2 linked regions of the Prosthecomicrobium sp. N25 genome follow. The protein of the gene in region 1 interacts with the protein of each later gene in a pairwise test. Links are inferred from orthologs where the notes say so. Each region holds a gene or a part of one and is shown on either strand. Other genes may lie near its edges.

Region 1 (6,265 bases):
CCGCGCGAGAAGTCGATCTCGAGCCGTTCGATCAGAACGATGTCGCGGATCGACAGCGAAGCGAGCATGACGGGACGACCGACCTCCACGAACGGATTCGCCCGAGTCGTCTAGCAGATCGCGACCGCGAACGGAACAGGAACCTGGGCGTCCGCGGGCCTGCGGCGCCGCCGCCCCGCGGCGAGGCGTCCGGCTCGGCTCAGATCAGCTTGACGCCCTTGAAGGCCTTGGTGATCCAGCTTCCCTCCGACCCGGCCGGCTCGTAGCCGCCGGTCTTGAGGAGCGTGTAGGAGTCCTTGTACCAGGGACTGTCCGGGAAATTGTGCCCGAGCACGGCCGCGGCCGCCTGCGCCTCCGTCACGACGCCGAGCGCGTAGTAGCTCTCGACGAGACGCGCCAGCGCCTCCTCGACATGGCGCGTCGTCTGGTATTGCGAGATCACCGTCTTGAAGCGGTTGATGGCCGCCAGGTACTGCTTCTTGGCGAGATAGAAGCGGCCGATGTCCATCTCCTTGCCGGCCAGCTGGTCGCGCGTGAAGTCGAGCTTCTTCTGCGCTTCCTTGGCGTAGGGCGAGGTCGGGAACTTCTGCACGACCTCCGTATAGGCCTCGAGCGCCTTCGTGGTCTGTTCCTGGTCGCGCGAGATGTCGGGGATCTGCTTGTAGTAGGATTCGCCGATCAGGAACGTCGCATAGGCGGCGTCCGGATGGGTCGGATAGAGAGTCGTGAAGCGCTTGGCGGCCTGGATGGCGTCCGTGTAGGAGCCCTTCTCGAAGTTCGTGTAGGCCTGCAGCAGGATCGACTTCTTGGCGAGCTCCGAATAGGGGTGCTGCCGGTCGACCTCCTCGAAGCTCTTGACCGCCGCCGAGGTCTTGCCGGACGCCATCGCGGCGATGCCCTGGTTGTAGAGCACGTCCGCCGGCGTGGTCGTGTCGGCACCGTCGTCCGTGGACGAGCAGGCGGCGAGCCCGAGGCCGGCCGCGACGGCGACGAGAACGGCCGCGACGGGGCGGAGGCGCGGGGTCCGGTTCGTGATGATCAACGCTTCACCCGTCATGCCTCGAAACCGTTCCTGTGAGCCCGACGCCGCCTTCTAGAGCAAATCCGGTCGCCGAGATACCGCTTTCGGACAGCCGGCCCGCCCGGCAGGCAGCCGAAGCGCGGCAGAGGCCCCTCACTCGGTCCGGATTGGTCCGTTTTTGTGGCGATCCGGAGAAGCCGGCTGCTTCGGGTCGGGGCCGAGGCGGATGTGCCACAGGCCCGGCCGCGCGACGGGCGGTGGAGGATCGCCACTGGCGCCGTCCCGATCGGCGGGTCGGCCGCGATCGTCAGCGCACGTCCGGGCCGAAGGCCGGAGCGAGCAGCCCCGCGCCGATCTCGGCGACGGGAGCCTCGCGCCGCACGGGCTGTTCCACGATGCACCAGGCGTTCGGGTCGGAGAAGAGCGCGGCGAGGGCCTGGAAGTTCAGCCGGTGGCCGCCCCGGTAGGAGCGGTAGAGGCCCATGATCGGCCCGCCCGCGAGCGCCAGGTCGCCGATCGCGTCGAGCGCCTTGTGGCGCACGAACTCGTCGGCGTAGCGCAGACCCTCCGGGTTGAGCACCCGGTCGTCCTTGATGGCGATGGAGTTCTCGAGCGAGGAGCCCCGGCAGAGGCCGAGCGGCAGCAGCTTCTCGAGGTCGGAGACGAAGCCGAAGGTCCGGGCCCGGGCGACATGGCGGACGAAGGTCTTGGCCGTCAGGTCGGCCGCATAGGTCTGCCGGCCGATGAGCGTGTTCGGGAAGTCGATGGTGATCTCGAAGCGGGTCCCCTCGTGCGGACGCAACTCCGCGAAGGAATGGCCGCTCTCCACGCGAATCGGCTTCAGGACCTTGATGTAGCGGCGGCGCTCCGCGAGCGGCTCGACGCCGACGCCCTCGATCGCCTCGACGAACACCCGGGCGCTGCCGTCCATCACGGGGACTTCGGGACCGTCGATCTCGACCGTGACATTGTCGATGCCGAGGCCGGAGAGCGCGGCCATCAGGTGCTCGATGGTGGCGACCGTGCCGCGTGCCGGATCCCCGATGACGGTGCAGAGCTCGGTGGCGGAGACGCTGGTCCAGTCCGCCCGGATCTCGATCTCGCGACCGGAGCGCCGGTCGCCGCGCAGGAAGACGATGCCGGTGCCGGCGTCCGCGGGGTGGAGCGCCAGGGAGACGCGCTCGCCGCTGTGAACCCCTGTTCCGACCAGCCGAACCGTGTCGGCGATCGTCGTCTGGGCGTACACCCCGTTTCGCGCCATTCTCACCACCCGCCTGGGACCCCGAGCGGAGGCTCCGCGCCGCTGCCGGCGGAAAGCCTCGATTTGGTCGTAATCCGGTAGCGACCCAGCGTGCGTGACGCCTTTGCCCATCCCGTGAGCCTGGAAGGTAGCGGCACCCTCGCCGCGAGGAAAATCACGCTTGGTTACGGATTGTTACCGGTACTACGGTGTCTAAACTATTGCGGCCTTTGCTAAAATTCGGTGAATGACACGAACGCGAAGGCCCGGCGCGAGGGCGCGCCGGGCCTTGTCCCGAAACGGAACGGAGTGTGGCGTCAGTTGGCCTGCCGCCGCAGGAAGGCCGGAATCTCCAGGTGGTCCTCGTCGCCGACCCGGGCGGCCCGGGGTTGCGGCTCGACGGAAGCCTGGGGCATTCGGCCGTGCGGATCGAGATGGCCCTGCGGAGCGCGTGGGGGCGCTTCCGGTGCCTGCGGCCGCACCGGCGGCCGGCGGGCGAAGTCCTGCGCCGGAGCCGGGGCGAAGCCCGGCTCGCGCGGCTGCGGCGCGGACGCCTGGGTCGGCACCTCGTCCTCCTGCTGGCGCGAGAAGCCGTTGGCGAGGCGCTTCAGCAGGCTCATCGGACGCCGTCCGTCGTCGCCGTGCGGGTCGACGCCCGCGTGCCCGGCCGCCGCCGCGAGCGCCTTGCCGGGGCGCGGCAGGTCCTCGTAGCGCGGCATGCGCGGCTGGCTCGGCTGCGCGGCCGCCGGCGGGATGTAGGGATCGCGCGACACCTCCGGCTCGTGCCGCATCGGGTGCGGCTCGTCGAGGTCGTGGATCGGATCGGGCGTCTCGTAGGCGGCCGGGGCCGGCGAGTGGCGCTGGATCGTCACGGCCGGATCCTCCGCCACCGCGATCGGCTGGGTCGGCGGCTCGGGAATGGCGATCTCACGCTCGATGCGGGCTTCCGCCTCCGCCTGGAGGGCCGCCGCATGGGCGAGGTCGCGGCGCTGCAGCGGCGCGGGCTCGTCGTAGCGCGGGGCGGGCGCCGCGAAGGCCGGCTGAGGCTGCGGCTGCGGCGCCGGGATGGACGCCGGGGCCGCCTGGCGGGCGACCGGCGTGCGCGGGCGCACCGGCTGCTCGGGCTGGCGATACTCGATGGTGGCGAGGCCCTCGCCGGGCTCCTGGTCGATGCCGGTGGCGACCACCGACACCCGCACCACGCCCTCGAGGCTGTCGTCGAAGGTGGCGCCGAGGATGATGTTGGCGTCCGGGTCGACCTCCTCGCGGATGCGGGTCGCGGCCTCGTCCACCTCGTAGAGGGTGAGGTCCTTGCCGCCCGAGATCGAGATGAGCACGCCGCGCGCGCCCTTCATCGAGGTCTCGTCGAGGAGCGGGTTGGCGATCGCCGCCTCGGCCGCCTGCAGGGCGCGCTTGTCGCCCGAGGCCTCGCCCGTGCCCATCATCGCCTTGCCCATGCCGCGCATGATCGAGCGGACATCGGCGAAGTCGAGGTTGATCAGGCCTTCCTTGACCATCAGGTCGGTGATGCAGGCGACGCCCGAGTAGAGGACCTGGTCCGCCATCGCGAAGGCGTCCGCGAAGGTGGTGCGCTCGTTGGCGATTCGGAACAGGTTCTGGTTCGGGATGACGATGAGGGTGTCGACGCTCTTCTGAAGTTCGGCGATGCCCTGCTCGGCGACGCGCATGCGCCGCGCGCCCTCGAAGTGGAACGGCTTCGTCACGACGCCGACGGTCAGGATGCCCTGCTCGCGCGCCGCCCGCGCCACCACCGGCGCCGCGCCGGTGCCGGTGCCGCCGCCCATGCCGGCGGTGATGAACACCATGTGGGCACCCGAGAGATGGTCGGCGATCTCGTCGATCACCTCCTCGGCGGCCGCCCGGCCGACCTCCGGCTGCGAGCCCGCGCCGAGGCCTTCGGTCACCGCCACGCCCATCTGGATGACGCGGTCGGACTTGGTGAGGGTGAGCGCCTGGGCGTCCGTGTTGGCGACGACGAAGTCGACCCCGTGGAGCCCCGTGGTGATCATGTTGTTGACGGCGTTACCGCCGGCGCCGCCGACGCCGAACACGGTGATCCGCGGCCTGAGTTCCCGAATGTCGGGCAGTTTGAGATTCAACGTCATGGCACCCTCGCCTCTTCGGACCACCCGCCGCGGCGGGAGCATCCCATCTGTTCCGTGTCCCCCGCCCCGACAGCGCGGGACGGACCTGTCCTCTCTCCCCGGATCCCGCGGGCCTCGCCGGCCGCCGGACCGGGCGTCACCCGGTACGCATCACCAACTGTCGCGAAACCACTGGCCGACCCGGGCCAGATAGCCCGTGCCCGTCATCTGCATGCCGCGGGAGCGCGTCTCGAACTGCTCGATCTGCGCCACCTGCGGGTAGATCAGGAGCCCGACGGCGGCCGAGAAGGCCGGCCCCTTGGCGGCCTGCGGCAGCCCGGCGATGCCGAGCGGACGGCCGAGCCGGACGTTGCGTCCGAGCACGCGCCGGGCCACCTCGACGAGGCCGGTGAGTTGGCTCGCCCCGCCGGTCAGCACCACCCGCCGCCCGACCCGGCCTGCGAAGCCGGAGGCGGCCAGCCGGTCGCGCGTCAGTTCGAGGATCTCCTCGATGCGCGGGCGGATGATGCGGGTCAGCGAGCCCCGCGGGATGTTGATGATGTCGTGGCTGTCCTCGCCGACCGCCGGCACGCCCACGATCTCGTGGTCGTCCGAGGAGGTGGCGAGCGCCGAGCCGTGCAGCGTCTTGATCCGTTCGGCGTCCGCGAGCCGCGTCGACAGCCCGCGCGCGATGTCCATGGTGACGTGCTGGCCGCCGATCGCGATGGCGTCCACGTGGCAGAACTGGCCGTCGGCGAAGACCGCGATCGAAGTGGTGCCGCCGCCCATGTCGACGCAGGCGACGCCGAGCTCGCTCTCGTCGTCCACGAGGGTGGAGAGGCCCGCCGCATAGGGGGTCGCCACCATGGTCTCGACCTCGAGGTGGCAGCGGTTGATGCAGAGCTCCAGGTTGCGCACCGGCGCCGTCTCGGCGGTGACGATGTGCATGTCGACCGCGAGCTTCCGGCCGAGCATCCCGGTCGGGTCCTTGATGCCCTTGGCGCCGTCGAGCGCGTAGCCGATCGGCAGCGAATGCAGGAGCGAGCGCTCCTCCGTGCAGGAATGCGCGCCGCCGGCGGCGAGCACCCGGCGGATGTCCGCCTCGTCGACCTCCAGGCCGGCGACCTCGACGCTGGCGCGGAAAATCTCGCTCTTCAGCCGCCCGGCGCTCAGGTTGACGATCAGGCTCTCGATGGTCAGCCCCGCCATCCGCTCGGCCGCGTCGACCGCGAGGCGGATCGACTGCTCGGCCTCCTCCAGGTCGACGACCATCCCGGACTTCATGCCCCGCGCGCGTTGCATGCCGTAGCCCAGCACCGCCAGGTCGTGGGTGCGGCCGGGCAGCACCTTGTCGGGCGTGCGCGGCGTCAGCCGCGCGATCAGGCAGGCGACCTTCGACGAGCCGACGTCGAGGACCGACACCACCGTCGGCTTCTTCGCCGACAGCGGCCGCATGCGGGGGACGGCGTGGCCGGGAGCCGAGCGCTTCATGTCGCCGTCGCCTTCTTCTTCGCGAGCCGCTGCTTGATCAGCTCCTTCCGGGCATTGGCGGCCGCGTCGGAGAGCTTGATGTAGAGCCGGTCGGGGGTCCTGAGGTCGACCGCGTCGATGTCCCGCTCCAGGAGCTTCTTGGTCTCCTGCAGCTTCGCCATTTCGCCCAGCGCCGGCGCGGGGTTCTCCTCCGGCAGGCGGATCTCCACCCCGTCGACGGTGACGAGGTTCCAGCGCCGCTCGGCGACGAGCACCGCGGCACGAATCTTGGAGCGGAGCGAGGGGGCGGACTTGATGAGGGCGATCGCCTCGGCGGCGCGCGTGTTGGCGCCTTGCCCGACCACGAGCGGCAGGTCGGCGTGGCTCGCCTGCAGCACCTCCGACATGACCGCGCCGGTCTGGTCCACG
Region 2 (6,365 bases), on another replicon or contig:
CGAGGCGGTGCCCGTCGGCGAGGCGGACGCCGACGACCCGGCCGCCCTCCCGGTCGATCCCCGCCACCGAGCCCGTCAGGTAGACCGCCCCGGCCTCGCGCGCCGCCTTGCGCAGGAGCCCGAGCAGCGAATGGGCGTCGAACCAGCCCTCCCCGGTCACCCCGAAGGCCCCGCCCGCGAGCCCCTCGGTCGAGATCCAGGGGAAGCGGGCCGCGAGACCCTCCGGATCGAGGAGCGCGATGTCGGCGCTCTCGGCCCTCTGGACGCGATGGTTGGCCTCCAGCACCGGGAGCCCCTCCGGGCTCGCCAGGATCAGGTAGCCGCCCTCGTGGAAGCCGATGTCGGCCTCCGGCCCGAACACCGCCTTGACGTTCCGGATCATCGCCAGCGAGGCCCGCGAGAGCCGGATGTTCTCGGGGGTGGAGAACTGCTGGCGGATCGACGCGGCCGACAGTGTCGTGGCCGATCGCGCATAGGTCGGGTCCCGTTCCACGACGGCCACCCGTCCCTCGAAGCCGAGCTCCGCCTTGAGGGCATAGGCCACCGAGGATCCCACGATGGCCCCGCCGACGATCACCACGTCGTAACTCTCGGACGAACCGGTCAAAGCGTCACCTTCGCGCATGTCTCCGCCGGACTGTTAGCGGAAGCCGGCCCGCGAGGGAATGCCGCCGGCGTGGCACAGCCCACCGCTGCCCGCGTTGCTCTGCTGCCAGCAGCGCTATGCTGCCGGCGGCCCTCCGCCCGCTCAGCGGGGCCGGCGCTCCACCACGGGCTTGCGCGGCGCGCCGGGCGGCATGATCCGCCGCTCCATGACGGGCGACCGGGACGGCGGCGGCTCGGGCGGCGTCTCGCGGCGGGTCGGCGGCCGCCCCCAGCCCACGCGCCCGAGCGCGCTCCGGCCCGGGGCCCCCGCGGGCGGAGACGGCGGGGCGGCGTCGAGGGACCGCGGTTCGGGCGCGGGGCGCGAAGCCGGTGCCGGACGCGGCGCGGAGGCCGCGTCACGCCGGAAGCCGGCCCCGCGGCCGGCGACCAGCCAGTATACGAAGCCGCCGACGAGGCCCGCCGCCACGAAGGGCGCGATCGCCTCCGGGGTCATCATGGGCATCCGCATCAGGCGCCCGTCCGGTTGCGCGAAGGCCCAGGCCCCCACGGCGGCGCCCGCCACGAGGTGGAAGAACAGGTGCCGGATCGACAGGAGCTCCGCGAGCAGCGCCGCCAGGAAGCCGAACGGCATCGCGAGGTTCATGACCAGCCCGAAGGCGGTGCCGAAGACGACGAAATCCGCGGCGCGGACCCCGCGCGGCCCGAAGACCCGAGGGATCCCGAGTTCGGGCGGGATCTGGGACAGGAGGTCGAGCCCCGCCACGATCGCGCCCGCCGCCGCCGCGCCCGCCAGGGCGAGGCCGACCTGCATGACGATCAGGCGCCAGACGATGCGGAAGAGGATCATGCGGTGCCTCGCGAAAACCCGACGCTAGACCACCCGCGCGCGCCTGTCACGGCCGGCGGCGTCCGCCTTCAGGATCGCGGTGCCGGCTTGCGGGGTTTCGGCGGCCGGACCGCGACCGACCAGTAGACCAGCCCCGCCACCGCCCCCACGAAGGCGAAGACCAGGAACCCGGCGAGGCTCGCCCGCTGCGCGTCGCCGAAGCCGAGCATGATCGCGAGCGTCTCGACCACGAGCCCGGTCGCGATCCCGAAGAGCAGGTGCGGCACCGGCCCCGTGATCCGGCGGCGCTCCGCATGCGCGATGAAGGCGACCGCGAAGGGCGCCGCCGCGACGGCCGCGATGGCGGCGGCGAAGAGCGCCACGACCGCGATGTCCCCGAGCCGCGCCGACCCGATCGCCTTGGCGAAGCCGAGCGCCGCCATGTCGCGGACGATGAGCGCCAGCGGCAGAGCGACGCCGGCCGCGACCGCTCCGGCCGCGTAGCCGGCGACGATGAGCGGCAGCCTGCCGGGGGCGAGCGCCGGCGAGCGGGCCGGACGGGACTTCGGGTCGGGGGATCTGGCCATCGGGGAACCGGCAGGAACGGCGGGAGAAAGGCGAATCGGCGGGCCACGCCGAGCCTCATTGTGCGGCGATCCGTGGCCCTGTCGAGGCGACCGGATGCGGTTTCCGATAGGAGAGGCGAGGACGCCTCAGTCCTCGTCGGCCCCGCCGATCATGGCCTCGAGCGCCAGCCGCTCCCGCACCTTCAGCCGCTCGCTCGCCGACTTCAGCTGCCCGCAGGCGGCCAGGATGTCGCGGCCGCGCGGGGTCCGGATCGGGCTCGCGTAGCCGGCCCGGTTGACCACTTCCGCGAAGGTCTCGATCGTGTCCCAGTCCGAGCAGGCGTAGGCGGAGCCCGGCCACGGGTTGAACGGGATCAGGTTGATCTTGGCCGGGATGCCGCGCAGCAGCCGGACCAGCTCGCGTGCGTCCGCCGGACTGTCGTTGACGCCCTTCAGCATGACGTACTCGAAGGTGATCCGGCGCGCGTTGGAGAGCCCCGGGTAGGCCCGGCAGGCCTCCATCAGCGCCGCGATCGGGTACTTCCGATTGAGCGGCACCAGCTCGTCGCGCAGGTCGTCCCTCACCGCGTGCAGCGAGATCGCCAGCATGGTGCCGATCTCGGCCCCCGCCCTCGGGATCAGCGGCACGACCCCGGAGGTCGACAGCGTGATCCGCCGCTTCGACAGGGACAGGCCCTCGCCGTCCGACGCCACCAGGAGCGCGTCCCGCACGGCGTCGAAATTGTAGAGCGGCTCGCCCATGCCCATCATGACGATGTTGGACACGAACCGCCCCTCGCGCGGAACGATCGCGCCCGGCTCGGCGCTCATGTGGGGGAAGTCGCCGAGACGCTCGCGCGCCACCACGATCTGGGCGACGATCTCCTCCTTGGTCAGGTTCCGGACCAGCTTCTGGGTGCCCGTGTGGCAGAACGAGCAGGTGAGCGTGCAGCCGACCTGGGAGGAGACGCAGAGCGTGCCGCGCCCCTCCTCGGGGATGTAGACCGTCTCCACCTCGACCGGCCGCCCGGCCCCGCGCGGCGGAAAGCGCAGCAGCCACTTGCGCGTCCCGTCCACCGAGACCTGCTCGGCGACGATCTCGGGGCGGCCGATGACGAAGCGCTCGGCGAGCACCGCCCGGAGGTCCTTGGAGACGTTGGTCATGCGCTCGAAGGAGGGGACGCCGCGCAGGTAGATCCAGTGCCAGAGCTGGGCGACCCGCATGCGGACCTGCCGCTCCTCGATGCCGATCGACCTCAGGGCGTCGGCGAGGTCGTCGCGCGTCATGCCCATCAGCGACGGCTTGGCGTCGCGGACCGGCTGAGCCTCCGCCACCTTCATGATGTCCAGGGCCTCGCGGCCCGGCACCGGCCGCGCGCCGGCCGGCGAAATCGACAGTTCCATGGGATCCGACCTTCCGGGATCGCGGCGCCGGGGAGCGACCGGCCGCCGGCGAGACGCGTCCGCCGCGCCGTCCGTTCGACCGTCTCCATATAGGAGACCGGCCCGATCTTCAAAAGGATTGCCGCACGGTCGGCCCGGTTTCGCCGCCGCTCAGGCGTCCGCCGCCGCCTCGATCGCCTCCATGTCGTCGTCGGAGAGGCCGAAGTGGTGGCCGATCTCGTGGATCAGCACATGCGCGATGATGGCGCCCAGCGTCTCGTCGTGCTCGGCCCAGTAGTCGAGGATCGGCCGCCGGTAGAGCCAGATCTGGTTCGGCAACTGCCCCGTCGAGGGCACGGCCGACCCCTGGGCCAGGCCGACCCCCTGGAAGAGCCCGAGCAGGTCGAAGGGCGACTCCAACTCCAGGGCGTCGAGCGCGTCGTCCTCGGGAAAGTCGGCGATGCGGATCAGGATCTCCCCGGTCAGCCGCCGGAAGCCGTCCGGCAGGCCGCTATAGGCCTCCGCGGCCAGCGCCTCGAAGTCTTCCAGGGTGGGGGCCTTGGCGTCGAGCCAGGTCGTCGGCGTCATGGGGGTCTCCGGCTGATGGCACGCCCGGGTCGCCGGGGGCCTCACCCCGCGTAGGTACGGACGAGGTGCAGGATCAGCAAGCCCGCCGCCACCAGGGCCAGCGCCCGTCCGAGCCGCTTGCCCCAGACCTCCACGGGGTCGGCCTGGTCCGCGTCGGCGGCGCCGAAATGCTCCGCGACCCGGTTCGCCGTCGTCTTCGCCGTGCCGGACAGGACCGTCTCGCTGTCCCGCTCCGCCCGGGCGAGCACCGCCTCGGCCTCCCGCCGCCGCTCCGCCTCGATCTCCTCGCGTCGGTTCATGGCGCGCCTCCTCGCCCGAGGGTTAGCACGGCTCCGCGCCGGCTTCAAAAAGGGGCCCGCCGCCCGGCCCAACGTCGGGTTTGCCCCGGGGGTCGTTCGGTGCTATCGCGCTCGCGAGATCCTCCTCCGTCTTCCGTCGAGCCCGCCGCCGGCCATCGGCGCCGGCTCGGCCACCCGAGGCCGCGCCATGTCCGTCGAAGCCAAGTCCATCGCCCCGCCCGACCGGGTCCCGGTCCGCCGCGCGCTCCTCTCCGTCTCCGACAAGACCGGCATCCTCGACCTCGCCCGCGCGCTGGCGGCCCGCGGCGTGACCCTCGTCTCCACCGGCGGGACCTCGAAGGCCCTGCAGGACGCGGGCCTCGCCGTCACCGACGTCTCCGAGGTCACCGGCTTCCCGGAGATCATGGACGGCCGCGTCAAGACCCTGCACCCCAAGGTCCACGGCGGCCTCCTCGCCGTGCGCGGCGACGAAGGCCACGCCGCCGCCATGGCGGCGCACGGCATCGAGGGCATCGACCTGCTGGTGGTCAATCTCTACCCCTTCCAGGACACCGTCGCGCGCACGAAGGACTGGGCGACCGCGATCGAGAACATCGACATCGGCGGGCCCGCCATGATCCGCGCCGCCGCCAAGAACCACGCCTACGTGGCGGTGGTGGTCGACCCGCGCCAGTACGCCGAGGTGCTCGCCGCCCTGGACGCCGGCGGCGGCGCCACCTCGCTGCGTCTGCGCAAGAAGCTCGCCCAGGAGGCCTTCGGCCGCACCGCCACCTACGACGCGGCGGTCTCCAACTGGCTGGCCGACCAGCTCGGCGACCCGAACCCGCGCTACCGCGCCCTCGGCGGCGAGCTCGTCGAGGTCATGCGCTACGGCGAGAACCCTCACCAGCTCGCCGCCTTCTACCGCACCGGCGAAGCGCGCCCGGGCGTCGCCACCGCCCGCCAGGTCCAGGGCAAGACCCTCTCCTACAACAACATCAATGACACCGACGCCGCCTACGAGCTGGTCGCCGAGTTCGACCCCAGGACCACGGCCGCCGTCGCCATCATCAAGCACGCCAATCCCTGCGGGGTGGCGGTCGGCAAGACCCTCAAGGAGGCCTACCTCAAGGCCCTCGCCTGCGACCCCGTCTCGGCCTTCGGCGGCATCGTGGCCCTGAACCGCCCGCTCGACGCCGAAGCGGCCGAGGAGATCGTCAAGATCTTCACCGAGGTGATCATCGCCCCCGACGCCGCCGAGGACGCCCAGGCGATCGTCGCCGCCAAGAAGAACCTGCGCCTGCTGATCGCCGGCGGCCTGCCGAAGCCCGGCGACATGGGCCTGACGGTCAGGACCGTGGCGGGCGGCTTCCTCGCCCAGACCCGCGACTTCGGCACCGTCGACGACATCGACCTGGAGACGAAGACCCGCCGCCAACCGACCGCGCGCGAGGAGAAGGACCTCGCCTTCGCGTTCCGGGTCGTCAAGCACGTGAAGTCCAACGCCATCGTGTTCGTCAAGGACGGCGCGACGGTCGGCATCGGCGCCGGCCAGATGAGCCGCGTCGACAGCGCCCGCATCGCCGTCCAGAAGGCCGCCGACGCCGCACGCGCGGCCGGGCTCGACGAGCCCCTGACCCGGGGCTCGGTCGCCGCCTCGGACGCCTTCTTCCCCTTCGCGGACGGACTGGAGACCATCGTGGCGGCCGGCGCCACCGCGGTGGTGCAGCCCGGCGGATCGATGCGAGACGACGAGGTGATCGAGGCCGCCGACAAGGCCGGGATCGCCATGGTGTTCACCGGCATGCGCCACTTCCGCCACTGAACGCTGGGGCCTCTCCACGCATCCGTGAAGGCGGCGCTTGACTTCTCGCATTGCCGTGCGCGGCCGCGGACCCTATAGCCTTTCTCCCGGAAGGTGCCGGAAAGAGCCGGCCCGCGCCCGCACGAGACCCGCATGGCCCTGATCGACTACGCCAATCCGACGCGCTTCCTCGGCCTCGTCGAACGGCTCGTGCCCTGGCTAGCCGCCGTGACCGGGATCGTGCTCGCGGTCGGTCTCGGCCTCGTCTTCGGCCTCGCCCCGGACGACTACCAGCAGGGCGCCACCGTCAAGAT

Evidence for each region.
Region 2: the proteins of ftsZ (region 1) and rlmN interact in binary tests that used the Escherichia coli proteins (3 or more experiments, as listed by UniProt). The link is inferred for Prosthecomicrobium sp. N25 from one-to-one orthologs.

The regions. Positions count from the first base shown.
Region 1 is NZ_JBBCAT010000005.1:129,584-135,848, reverse strand. The notes cover bases 1,984-4,865. They hold ftsZ (cell division protein FtsZ), read right to left. Parts: upstream 4,388-4,865; coding sequence 2,579-4,387; downstream 1,984-2,578. Other genes in these bases: ftsA (cell division protein FtsA), read right to left, coding at 4,538-4,865; lpxC (UDP-3-O-acyl-N-acetylglucosamine deacetylase), read right to left, coding at 1,984-2,282. Outside these bases: DNA repair protein RecN, read right to left, coding at 1-68; WBG79_RS25085 (outer membrane protein assembly factor BamD), read right to left, coding at 200-1,057; more of lpxC, read right to left, coding at 1,329-1,983; more of ftsA, read right to left, coding at 4,866-5,857; WBG79_RS25065 (cell division protein FtsQ/DivIB), read right to left, coding at 5,854-6,265. UniProt on the Escherichia coli protein: Essential cell division protein that forms a contractile ring structure (Z ring) at the future cell division site. The regulation of the ring assembly controls the timing and the location of cell division.
Region 2 is NZ_JBBCAT010000002.1:271,604-277,968, reverse strand. What follows is about bases 1,257-4,238. They hold rlmN (23S rRNA (adenine(2503)-C(2))-methyltransferase RlmN), read right to left. Parts: upstream 3,367-4,238; coding sequence 2,146-3,366; downstream 1,257-2,145. Other genes in these bases: WBG79_RS16095 (hypothetical protein), read right to left, coding at 4,011-4,238; WBG79_RS16100 (metallopeptidase family protein), read right to left, coding at 3,553-3,969; WBG79_RS16110 (hypothetical protein), read right to left, coding at 1,522-2,019; WBG79_RS16115 (hypothetical protein), read right to left, coding at 1,257-1,453. In the rest of the region: WBG79_RS16120 (NAD(P)/FAD-dependent oxidoreductase), read right to left, coding at 1-625; more of WBG79_RS16115, read right to left, coding at 749-1,256; more of WBG79_RS16095, read right to left, coding at 4,239-4,268; purH (bifunctional phosphoribosylaminoimidazolecarboxamide formyltransferase/IMP cyclohydrolase), read left to right, coding at 4,456-6,072; WBG79_RS16085 (heme ABC transporter permease), read left to right, coding at 6,205-6,365.